DNA from 4 places in the Peribacillus sp. ACCC06369 genome. Region 1 is predicted to be linked to each of the others. Evidence: riboswitches for the same ligand, from Rfam matches in the RefSeq annotation. Region 1 holds a riboswitch; each other region holds the start of a gene.
What was found. A riboswitch is a leader RNA that binds a small molecule or an ion and turns the genes downstream of it on or off. The one in region 1 is predicted to bind S-adenosylmethionine.
Positions count from the first base shown of each region.

Region 2: linked by a shared signal. The riboswitch ahead of QUF78_RS24650 (5-methyltetrahydropteroyltriglutamate--homocysteine S-methyltransferase) and the one ahead of QUF78_RS06415 (methionine ABC transporter ATP-binding protein) in region 1 are both predicted to bind S-adenosylmethionine.
Region 3: linked by a shared signal. The riboswitch ahead of mmuP (S-methylmethionine permease) and the one ahead of QUF78_RS06415 (methionine ABC transporter ATP-binding protein) in region 1 are both predicted to bind S-adenosylmethionine.
Region 4: linked by a shared signal. The riboswitch ahead of QUF78_RS25390 (methionine ABC transporter ATP-binding protein) and the one ahead of QUF78_RS06415 (methionine ABC transporter ATP-binding protein) in region 1 are both predicted to bind S-adenosylmethionine.

Region 1 covers NZ_JAUCEN010000002.1:1,149,609-1,152,738, forward strand. Annotated here, with positions in the region: gene QUF78_RS06410 (methionine ABC transporter permease) at 1-571, opposite strand, end outside; gene QUF78_RS06415 (methionine ABC transporter ATP-binding protein) at 558-1,574, opposite strand; SAM riboswitch class I at 1,642-1,746, opposite strand; gene QUF78_RS06420 (MBL fold metallo-hydrolase) at 2,033-2,857, shown strand.
Region 2 covers NZ_JAUCEN010000002.1:4,845,979-4,849,108, reverse strand. Annotated here, with positions in the region: gene QUF78_RS24655 (ArsR/SmtB family transcription factor) at 53-355, opposite strand; gene QUF78_RS24650 (5-methyltetrahydropteroyltriglutamate--homocysteine S-methyltransferase) at 407-1,510, opposite strand; SAM riboswitch class I at 1,594-1,695, opposite strand; gene QUF78_RS24645 (hypothetical protein) at 1,880-2,317, shown strand; gene QUF78_RS24640 (glycerol-3-phosphate responsive antiterminator) at 2,478-3,020, shown strand.
Region 3 covers NZ_JAUCEN010000002.1:2,959,010-2,962,139, forward strand. Annotated here, with positions in the region: gene mmuP (S-methylmethionine permease) at 1-1,180, opposite strand, end outside; SAM riboswitch class I at 1,263-1,365, opposite strand; gene QUF78_RS15130 (flavin reductase family protein) at 1,597-2,205, opposite strand; gene QUF78_RS15135 (alpha/beta hydrolase) at 2,226-2,834, opposite strand; gene QUF78_RS15140 (ring-cleaving dioxygenase) at 2,834-3,130, opposite strand, start outside.
Region 4 covers NZ_JAUCEN010000002.1:4,981,617-4,984,746, forward strand. Annotated here, with positions in the region: gene QUF78_RS25385 (methionine ABC transporter permease) at 1-640, opposite strand, end outside; gene QUF78_RS25390 (methionine ABC transporter ATP-binding protein) at 633-1,667, opposite strand; SAM riboswitch class I at 1,833-1,945, opposite strand; gene QUF78_RS25395 (O-acetylhomoserine aminocarboxypropyltransferase/cysteine synthase family protein) at 2,064-3,130, opposite strand, start outside.

The DNA.
Region 1 (3,130 bases):
TGTCATAACGGTAATAACCGTACCTGATGGCCAGGTCACCAATTCCCCCTCCGCCGATTGTCCCTGCCATTGCTGAGTAACCGATCAGTGAAATGGTCGTTAATGTCAGCCCCTGAATGATTCCCGGTTTTGCCTCCGGAAGAAGTACATCCTTGATGATCATCCATGGAGTGGCCCCCACGGCAATTGCAGCTTCAATCACTCCTTTGTCTATTTCACGTAATGCCGATTCCACGATCCTTGCAAAAAAAGGTATCGCGGATACGGACAGGGAAACAGAAGCCGCTCTTGGCCCTATCGTCGATCCAGTAAGCAGTTCCGTTAAAGGAAGGAGGGCGACCAAGAGAATGATGAACGGGATTGAACGGACAATATTGACTGCGAAACCGAGTGATCGATTCACGACGCTATTTTCAAAGAATAAATTCCTGGTTGTCGTAAACAGCAATACTCCAAGTGGTAAACCTATCAGAAGGGCTACCGCAAGGGAAACGCCGACCATATAAATTGTTTCAAGAAAGGCTTTATTAAGATCAGGTAAAATATTGACGATGGAATCAAGAAATGACATGTTTTAACACCTCCACAGAATTGGAACGATTTTTTATATATTCCAATGCCGAATGAATTTCAGCGGCCTCACCGATTAACTCAATGATCAAGATGCCTAAAGGGACATCCTGAATATACTCAATTTTACCGTGCAGGATATTCCCCTTTACTGAATGGGATTGGAGAGCGTCGGAGAGAATCGATTCACCGGCGGTTTGCCCTTCGAATTGAATTTTAATAATCGTTCCTTTACTTTCTTCAATCAAATGTGAGGGAAGTTCGAAATCCAATACACTGCTGATGAATTGCTTCGTTAATTCCTGCTTTGGCTGTGAAAATATTTCATAAACGGAACCTTCTTCAATTACCCGCCCATCCTGCATGACGGCGACTCGGTGGCATAGTTCTTTGACCACTTCCATTTCATGTGTAATCAACACGATGGTGATCCCGAGCTCCCTGCTTATCTTTTTTAATAACTGTAAAATCGCTTTTGTTGTTGTTGGATCAAGGGCTGAAGTCGCTTCATCACATAACAGTACGGTGGGGTCATTTGCTAAGGCCCGGGCTATGCCGACCCGTTGCTTCTGTCCACCGCTAAGCTGTGCCGGATAGACATCTTTTTTATCACTGAGACCTACGATTTCCAGCAATTCCAATACACGTAACCTGATGGCGTCCTTCGATTGATGCGCGGCCTTTAAGGCGAAAGCGACATTTTCATAAACGGTTTTTGAACTGACCAAGGAAAAGTGTTGAAATATCATTCCGATTTTTTGACGTTGTTTACGAAGCTCTTTACTTGATAAAGAGGTTAAATCAATGCCGTCAATGATGATATTTCCAGCTGTCGGACGTTCAAGCAAATTCAAGCAGCGGAGTAATGAGCTTTTTCCAGCTCCGCTGTAGCCGACAATTCCATACACTTCGCCTTTTTGAATGGTTAAAGATACGTTATCCACTCCGATAACTCGGTTTTTCTTCGTGATGTATTCCTTTCGGACTGAACGGATTTCAATCATGATCCTTCCCCCTTAAACATGAAAAACTGCCTCTATCATTCAGAAAGAGGCAGCGAAATTATATCTCGTCTTATCTTTCAGAATGCAAACATTCTGCAGGAAGTGGCACCGTTCCCGAAGGGCGGTTGCCGGACATCACAGGGCCTGATCCCTCCGTCACTCTTGATAAGTAAATTATTATTTTAGAATATTTCAAGTTTTATAATATAATCTATAATATTTGTAAAATTCCACAATGTCAATCGTTTCTGTGATTTGGTGATAGTTTTTTTTCGATAATGTTCCGTGCGGTTCATTAAAACCATTCCTGTCAAAAGGGCTCTTAGTCAATAATCCGTCTTTTACATCCAGATATTCCATTATTTCCTTGTCAAAAGGGTAAAGAGGTAATACATTTATTATAATAAAGTGAAAAAGGGAGAAAAAACTATTTTTGTACAATGATGGGGTGAAAATGGATGATAGAGATTAAGACGGTAAATGATGTGGTTTGTGTGCACGGGACTCCTGACGGTATCAAGTCGGGGATGAGTGTCTATGTTTTTTTAACGGATGGGCTATTGATAGATACTGGCGCACAGATTTTATTGGAAGGACTTGTTTCATTCTATGAGTCCGCAGACTTCGATGCAGTTGCCCTTACGCACTATCATGAAGACCATACGGGAGGCGCTGCCTGGATAAAGGAACATAAAAAGGTTCCGATATTCATTCATCCGATGTCGGTTGATGCTTGTGCGAAGGATGCTGAATATCCTGAATATCGTAAAATGTTTTGGGGAAAAAGAGACGCCTTTAAGGCTGAGCCGCTAGGCAAGGCCATTCATTCCCGCACCCAAACGTGGGAGCCGATTTTTACCCCTGGTCATGCGAAGGACCATATGGTGTATGTGAATCACAGCACTGGCATGCTCTTTTCAGGAGACCTTTTCGTAACACCAAAAACAAAGCTTATCTTACGGGAAGAGTCTGTCCCGATCATCATCGATTCCATAAAAAAATTACTCCGATATGACTTTGGGGAAGTGTTTTGCTGCCATGCTGGACATGTGCCTGACGGAAAGGAAATGTTTCGAAAAAAACTCGATTATTTGGAAAACCTCCAAGGTGAAATTTTACGCTTACATGATCAAGGGCATACAGTCCATGAAATCCAGCAAGTCGTTTTACCGAATCGCTATCCCCTTATCGAGATATCTGAACATGAATGGGATTCAGAGCATATCATAACTTCGATATTATACGAAAATGTTTTGAATGCCAGGGAGAATGGAACTATTTGAATATTAACAATAGATATTGAAAGGACGAGCTCTGATATTAATGCTTTTAGCATAATACCAAATGCCTACGGGGGATAGAATGCGGGAATTGGAAAAGGCAAGAAGACAGCATGTTGTAATATTTAGTTTGCAATCAAACAACTTCCATCCGGGAAGTTGTTTTTTTATGGAGGGGGGTGCTTTACATAAAAAAACATTTGATAGTGGGGAATATGACGCATGAACTAAAGTTCACTTTTTTTAAGTGGAGCTCCCCAAAAAGGGAGCCCACGA
Region 2 (3,130 bases), 3.7 Mb from region 1:
TGTTAAAAGGAAAATAAAACCTAACCCACTAAGGCAGGGATCAGGTTCATTTTCATACTTCTTCTTTCAAGAAATCAGTAATTTTTGAGATTGCATCTTCATCTCGTTTGTAATACGTAAACTTTCCTATCCGCTCCGTCTTGATCAATCCTGCTCTAAGAAGCATCGAGAGGTATTGAGAGGCCGTGGATTGGGTCATGTTTAATTTTTCTGTAATCTGACTTACACAAACGCCGGTTTCCTTCATATCTATTCCCTCATGAGGGGTGAAGTGGAGTTCAGGCGCCTTGAGCCATTGTAAGATTTGCAACCTGGATTCATTGGATAATGCTTTAAATATCTCGATTGTTTTCATACATTTCATTATATCGAGAATTATCGATATGTCAAATGATTAATAAAAAAATCATTCCCATACTTCTTTTGCTACATCAACGACGAACTTCAACTTTTCCCACTGCTGTTCTTCCGTTACCTTGTTGCCGTGATGGGTGGAAGCAAAGCCGCATTGCGGGCTTAAGCATAATTGTTCGAAAGGAACGAAGCGCGAGGCTTCTTTAATACGTGCCTTAACAGCTTCCTTGTCTTCGATTTCTCCATTTTTTGAAGTGACGACCCCTAGAACGACACGCGCCCCGCTATTTGGAATGTATTCCAATGGTTTGAAATCCCCTGAGCGATCATCGTCATATTCCAAGAAGAATCCATCCACTTTTTCTTTTGCCAATAATGTTGGGGCAATACGGGCATAGCTTCCTTCAAATGCCCATGTCGACTGGTAGTTTCCACGACAAAGGTGGGTGGTGACTACCAGGTCTTCTGGTTTGCCTTCCAATGCGCCATTAATTACACGCAGTGCTAAATCAATTAATTGTTCCCTCGTATATTTTCCCTCTTTGAACTGGAAATCCGGAGCTGAAAGCCTGGCAATATATACATCATCCAATTGAAGATAACGCACTCCTGCATCATAAAAGGCTTTCAAAGCATGCTGATACGCTTTGACGATATCATTTGCATAGTCTTCGATATCAGGGTAGACGTCTTCATTTTGAACACCTACAGCAAATAATTGATTGGGACTTGGAATGGTTTGTTTGGCCACGGCACGTCCGTCCACAATTTTGTTCAATTCAATAAAATCACGAATGAAGGGATGTTCAGGATTGAATGAAACCTTTCCGGTATTGCGAACGTTATATCTCTCTGTATCCACACCATCGAAAGTGAGTCCTTTTTCAGTAACATATCCCTCGATTCCATTTAAATGTTCGAGGAAGTCAAAGTGCCACCAGGTCCGTCTGAACTCACCATCCGTCACAGCCTCTAATCCAACTTCAATCTGTTTATCGACAATCCGATTGATTTCTTCGGTTTCAACTTCACGAAGTCGTTCCGCTGAAATTGTACCATCCTTAAATTGCTTTCTGGCAATATGTAAACGTTCCGGTCTTAATAAACTCCCGACGTGGTCCGCCCTAAAAGGCGCTTTCGTTAATGTGATTGACATGTTGCATTCCTTCTTTCCTTTTATAAAATAAAAAACCTCTTCTTAAAAATAAGAAGAGGTGTTGGCAGCATAGCTATTTACTCTTCTTATCTTCAAGTTTTTACACTTCTGGAATTAGCACAGTACATGATTAGTCTGTTGCTGAGGCATCAAAGGGCCAGTCCCTCCACCTCTCTGGATAAGAGTTGTCTATTAAATTAATTATGACTATACAGGTAGTTTTTACAAAGGTCAAGGGTTGAAGGTTGAAGATTTAGAATATATCGATTATTAACTCGGGAAATGTTAACTGCATCCGTGAACCCAGCATATGTTATAACCGACGTTCCTTATGAACTGTGATATTGAAAGTTGGAGGGGAATACCAGGATGAATGCATTCGATCCATCCAATATATTTGGAAATGGCATACCGATAACGGTAACTGCAGCTATGATAGAGAGAATCATAAAGATGAAATCATCTGATCAGGATATTAAAGTCGAGATTACGCCAAAGCATATAGTGCTTTCCGGAACGACGGAAGTGAAAAAAATGATGTTTAAGAAAAACGTAGCTTTCAGGATTACATTAAAACCGGTTCACGTGGAAAAAAGAACGATCTCATTTGAATTAGTGGAAATGGAACCGATTGACAGGAGTTTCATCAACCAAAGGATATTTAACAGACCGCCATTTTTTGAATTTGAAAATAGAATGATCAAAATGAATGTTGGTGCTTGGAACATCGTTAGAAAAATCCCGGTCGGCACAATTAAATCATTTGAACTTGTCGATGGTGCATTGAAAATGAAACTTTCTTTATGATGGATCGTTTTTAGCCGCAATATATAAAGGGGATGCCAGGTATGTTAGTGTAAGGATGGATAGGGTGGCAATTCATTAAAATGTGTTTGAAAAACCAAGCTCTTTAAAATATACTGAATTACTAAAAGTTTTAGTTTTTCCAGAGATAAGGGGGAAAATAATGAACCAGAAGATTTTGCCTGCTTCGGCAAGCATGAAGGATTTCGAAAGATTCTTAGAAAGTTCCTATGAAATAGGCGTGTTTCTTGATTTGCATATATCACAATTGAAAAATGTAAGTATGATGGCAAAGCAGCATAATAAGAAAATGATTTATCATGTCGATTTGATCCATGGCATAAGAAGTGATGAATATGCGACAGAATTCATTTGTCAGGAGTATAATCCATATGGGTTGATTTCGACTAAATCAAACGTTATTTTGAAAGCGAAGCAAAAGGGGGTCATTGCCATCCAGCGAATCTTTTTAATAGATTCGCATGCGCTGGAGAAAAGTTATAAGCTGGTGCAGAAAACCAAGCCGGATTATATCGAAGTTTTACCGGGCGCTATGCCGTGGATGATAAAAGAAGTGAAGGAACGACTACAAACACCCATTTTTGCAGGCGGTCTCATACGTACTTCTGATGAAGTCCTGAACGCCCTTGATGCTGGAGCGTCGGCAATCACCACTTCCAAAACTGAATTATGGGATATCGTCTAATAGGGTAGAACGAGGAATTTGAAAAAAATTACAGAAAAATAGATTAATTTTTCACAAAATAATTGACAGCGTTTTCACAACCTAGTATATTTTACATTACAAGTTAATAT
Region 3 (3,130 bases), 1.8 Mb from region 1:
CTTCTTTTATAAAACGTCTTCTGAATAGGAACTGTGAAGCGCTAATACTCATCCAAACTACAACCACGGCTAGACCCGAAATGGATACAAGGACGATATACACCGTATCCGGTGCAATAATACTCGAAAACAAGGCTAAGCCACCACCCAACATACTGAAAATGACTGCATTTATCGGAACACCTCTTTTTGTCAATTTTGCAAATATAGGTGATATCGTTTTCTTATCTGCAAGGGACCAAAGCATTCTGGAAGAGGCATATAGACCTGAGTTTGCAGCAGACAAAATGGCAGTTAAAATAACAAAGTTCATGATATCCGCTGCATATGGCACTCCAATTCGTTCAAGAACTGCAACAAAGGGGCTCTCTAATACGCTTGCATCCGAAACAGGCAATAATGCGGATAATACAACGATGGTTCCTACAAAAAAGATGATCAATCTCCATAATGTCATGCGGATTGCCTTTGGTATCGTTTTTTCTGGATTCACAGTTTCTCCAGCTGCAATTCCGATTAATTCAGTTCCAGAAAATGCGAAATTCACCGCAAGCATCGTCATTATAATGGCAAAAGCACCATTCGGAAATAAACCTGCACTTGTAAAATTGGAAAATAGCGGTGCTGATTGTGAGTTAGTCATTGGAATAAAACCTACCATTGTCGCTGCTCCCAAAATAATAAATATCACAATCGCAATTACCTTTATAGACGCAAACCAAAATTCGGATTCAGCGAAAAACTTAACGGTCCAAGCATTTAATGCCAAAACCAATATGGCAAATAGAGCACTCCATATCCAGACATTGATTGATGGAAACCATCGCTGCATCAACAATCCTGCAGCCGTGAATTCCGAACCTAGTGCAACAGTCCAGGTTAGCCAATATAACCAGGCTACTGTAAACCCTGTCCCTGGTCCGATGTATTTGGCTGCGTAGCTATGAAACGCACCTGTCTCGGGCATATGTACTGCCAGTTCACCTAGACATAGCATAACTAGATAAACCACTAATGCTCCAATCAGATACGAAAGGATAGTGCCAAACGGGCCAGCCTGCTGAATCGTATAACCCGAACTTAAGAACAAACCTGTTCCAATCACCCCGCCAAGCGATAGCATGATTAAATGCCGTGTTTTCATTTCCCTTTGAAATTCTTGTTTCCTTTTGTTCTCCATTCATACTCTCCTTTATCCTGCATCCAGAAAAAACGAAAACGCACTCTAAAAAGAGTGCGCTACTGACAAATAAAAACGTACGGTCTTATCTATCAAGGTTTCACCCCCTGGAATTAGCACAGTGTCTTAGCGGACCTGTTGCTGAGGTTTCATAGGGCCAGTCCCTCCACCTCTCTGGATAAGAAATTAATTTTTTATAACTTTATCAATCTATGAAAAAATTGTCAAGTTTTGTTTTGGAATATAAAGAATTCCCTTTACATTCTGACGATTTCGTCACCTCCGGCATGATTGCTTGTTTTGGTACAGTCGCTCACCGTATTAGAATTGCAGATAATGCTAACCGGGAATAAATTTGGTATAAAAAAAAATGACGACATCTTAAAAGATGACGCCATTTTTTCTTTCTTATCCACTTAAGGTCGTTCCATTTCAAATAATTCCCCTAGTTTTGTATAAGTATGACCCGCCAATCTTGCTACAGGTTTAAGCCCATTCTGGTCAATTCGGCCATTATGGTAAATATCATGCTCTATATGATAGCAGACTATTTTCCCTATCAATAAATCACAACCAGGTTTATCTAGGGAACCTCCCAATGGAATCGCATGCTCTAATGTACATTCAAAGCGTACCTTCGCTTCTTGCAATCCTGGTACGGATACCTTATTACTAACAGCCGTCGTGAAATTGGTCAGGCCCAATTCACTTTCATCTGATGGGAGTTCCTTGGCCGTTCGATTTGCATCAGCAACATTGTTTTCATCAGTGATATGAACAACGAATTCCCCTGATTGAATTGCATTTCGGGCAGTGTCCTTTGAAACTCCTTCTTTCCGTTGAACAGAAATGGAAATCATCGGAGGATTGGAACTGACTATGTTAAAAAAGCTGAACGGCGCTATATTGATGGTACCGGTTTCGGATTGTGTCGTAACCAGAGCTATGGGTCTCGGTATAATGCTTCCAGTCAAAAACTTATAATTTTCCCGTTCAGTCAGACTTTCAGGATTTACTGAAATCATCATCATTCCCTCTTTCATTCTTATATAAAGTTCTTATGAAACCATGAACCTGCTGCCTCGACCTCTGAACGTGTTAACTGATGACCGTAATTTTCCCAGTGAACTTCCACCGAAGCACCAGCTTGCAATAAAAGTTGATTAAGTTCATCCGTTTCTTCTGCCGGGCAAATCGGATCGTTTTTACCTGCAGCAATAAATACAGGTATTTCTGAGAGTGACGGCATAGCAATCCCGCGTCTAGGCACCATTGGATGATGAAGAATCGCTCCTTGTAGTGCCCCTTCGAAATGGAACATCAAACTTGCCGCTATATTTGCACCATTAGAATAACCTAATGCTACCACTCTGTCACGGTCGAAGTCATATTGTCCGGACGCTAATTCCAAGAAGTCATTAAGCTCATTCGTACGGAAAATCAAATCTTCTTCATCAAAAACCCCTTCAGCTAACCGACGGAAAAAACGAGGCATTCCGTTTTCAAGTACATTTCCCCGTACGCTCAATACGGATGAACCCGGTGAAACCATTTCCGATAATGGCAAGAGATCTGTTTCCGTTCCTCCAGTACCATGTAAAAGCAAAAGTAACGGAGCTTCTGGATTACTTCCTTTTTGAAAAATATGCTTCATCATTTATCCTCCTCTAGTACTCTCGGCACTGCCGGCAGTAACGTTTTCTCCATGATTCCCCTTTTTTCTTCCAGCCATGGCGGGAGCATCAATTTACTACCCATCGTTTCCTTCGTCTCATCATGAGCAAAGCCAGGTGGATCTGTGGCAACTTCAAAGAGTATGCCTCCATCTTCCCGGAAATAAATGGCATCGAAGTATTGACGGTCTGTAAATGGGGTCACGCCATAGCCATTGTTACCGATATGTTCTCTCCATTCTTTATGATCTTCATTATCGATTGCACGCCATGCCAG
Region 4 (3,130 bases), 3.8 Mb from region 1:
CATCTCCAATAATTTGAATTATGAAGACGATAATTAGAATAACGATAGTCGCTACAAGCGTAACGTCATTTTGATTTCTTTGATAGCCCTCCAGATAGGCAAGATTACCAAGTCCGCCTGCGCCAATGACCCCGGCCATTGCGGTATATCCAACCAATGCAATCGATGTTACCGTAATCCCGGAAATAAGGGCAGGCATCGACTCCGGAAGAAGGACCTTCCAAATGATCGTGCTCGTTTTTGCCCCCATCGATTTAGCGGCTTCAATTACACCTTTATCGATTTCACGGAGGCCGATTTCAACCATACGTGCATAAAATGGTGCCGCACCGATAATAAGTGCCGGCAGTGCAGCGTTCTCTCCAATCATGGAACCGACAAGCGCTTTAGTGAAAGGAATGAGCAGCACGATCAAAATAAGAAATGGAATGGATCGGAATATATTAACCACAGCACTGATGACCGCGTTGATTGCCCGGTTTTCCCACATATTCCCCTTCCCTGTCAAGAACAGGATTAATCCTAATAATATGCCTATAAAAAAGGTTGCCACTACAGAGATACTTGTCATATAAAGCGTTTCTTTCGTTGCTTCAATAATGTCTTCCCAATCAACATTCGGCAATAATTCTTCAAGCATGAGTAATCACCTCCACGCCTACCTGCTGTGCTTTAATGAATTCGATTGCGCGGAGCATTTCATCCTCTTTGCCATCAAGATGGATAAACAACGTTCCATATGAACCGCTTCTGGTTTGCGATATTTTACCTTGAACGATATTGACATCCAACTCGAAGTTACGTACGAGCTTAGTGATCAACGGGCTTTCTGCATGATCACCTACAAAAGTCAATTGAATCACTTTGCCTGCAGGAAAGCGTTCGAGCAGATGGTCCATCGTTTCTTTCGTTTCTTCTGGTTCCGTCACCTGTTGCACGAAACGCTTCGTCATTTGTTCTTTAGGATTCTTGAAAACATCCAGGACAGGTCCCTGTTCAACAACTTGCCCGCTTTCCATCACAGCCACACGATGACAGATTTTACGTATTACATGCATTTCATGTGTTATCAAGACAATCGTCAACCCAAGACGCTGATTGATGTCAACAAGCAATTCGAGTATAGAGTCGGTAGTCTGTGGATCCAAGGCAGAAGTCGCTTCATCACACAGCAGCACTTTAGGATCATTCGCTAGAGCCCTGGCTATTCCCACCCGTTGCTTTTGCCCTCCGCTTAATTGCGAAGGATAGGCCTTTTCTCTGCCTTCCAGTCCGACTAACTTGATCAATTCGTTCACACGTTTGGTGCGTTCAAATTTTGAAACTCCTGCAATTTCCAACGGGAAGGATATATTTTCCTGAACGGTCCTGGACCATAATAGATTGAAATGTTGGAAAATCATGCTGATTTCTTGACGGGCCTTACGAAGCTGAGCACCTTTAATTTTTGAAATTTCCTTCTCAGCCACCACAACGGATCCTTCTGTCGGTGTTTCCAATCCATTGAGCATCCTGATCAAAGTACTTTTCCCCGCTCCACTATAACCAATAATACCGAAAATCTCGCCTTTATTTATTTCAACATTCACATTATTTACAGCCTTGATCGTCTCACTGCTTCCTTTTCCTGTTCGGAACAGCTTACTGACTTTTGTCAATGTAATCATTAATCCTCACCTCTTTTATCCAATAAAACCTATGAACTTAGTTAATTTCTCTACATTATTATCTGTTTCCCCTACCAATTTTGCAGTTCATGCAAAGGTTTTTCCTACTGAAATAGAAAAAACCTTTCTGCATGAGCAGAAAGGCAGGTGAAGAAACAGGCCTTCCTCTCATCTTCCAAAGTGATTAAACTTTGTGTGAATTGGCACCTTTCCAAGGAAATCTCCTTGTCGGTTGCCGGGTTTCATCGGGCACATCCCTCCACCTCTCTTGATAAGAGCTAATATATAGAATATTTGTACATCATTAAGTTCTTTAGTATGTTGAAATTTTATCATAGATAAAAAAGGAGCGCAATGTATAATATTTCTAGTTTAAGAATGCCCAGGACTTTTTGCTTAAACCGTTTTAGAAGTCAAGGAGACGATATTCGTCGCTTTTTCAATTGCCTGCTCCAAATCTTCTATTAAATCCTCTACATTTTCAATCCCAATGGATAAACGGACTTGATCAGCACGCACACCCGCTTTCGCCAGACCTGCATCATTCAATTGCTGATGGGTCGTACTGGCAGGGTGGATGATCAAACTCTTCGCATCCCCTACATTCGCTACATGGGACCATAATTCCACCGAATTGATAAGTTTCGCCCCGGCTTCGCGGTCTCCCTTAATTCCAAAAGTCACAACGGATCCTGCTCCCTTGGGCAAATATTTATCCGCAAGGGCTTTATCGGGATGATCCTCATTAGAAGGATGCGAAACCCAAGTCACGGCCAGGTGATTTTTCAAATATTGAAGTACAGACTTCGTGTTCGAAAGATGCTCTTTCATCCTTACATGCAGCGTTTCAAGTCCAAGCGTAAACTGGAATGCGCTTTGGGCACTTAGCGCAGGGCCTAAATCACGAAGTAACTGCACTCGGGCTTTCGTTATAAAAGCGGCTGGTCCAACTGCCTCGGCGTATACCAGACCGTCGTAACTTGGATCAGGCTCCGTAAAGCCAGGGTAGTTTGGCGAGTTCCAATCGAACTTCCCTCCATCCACGATGACACCGCCTAAAGTGGTTCCATTTCCCAGAAGCCATTTTGTAGCGGAATGGATGACAATATCCGCTCCAAAATCAATTGGTCTGCATAGATACGGTGTAGCGAAGGTATTATCAATGATTAAAGGTATCCCGGCATTGTGGGCAATGTCAGCTACCGCTTCGATATCAAGGACCCTCAAACTTGGATTTCCGATTGTTTCGGCAAATATGGCTTTAGTTCTTGGCGTTATCGCCCTTTTGAAATTTTCAGGGTCATCAGGAGAAACGAACTTCACTTTAATCCCATATTTCGGAAGAGTGTTTTCAAAAAGATTATACGTACCGCCATATAAAGTGGAGGCTGAAACGATCTCATCCCCTGCACCGGCAATATTCAGGATTGACAGTGAGATGGCAGCCATTCCGCTTGCTGTTG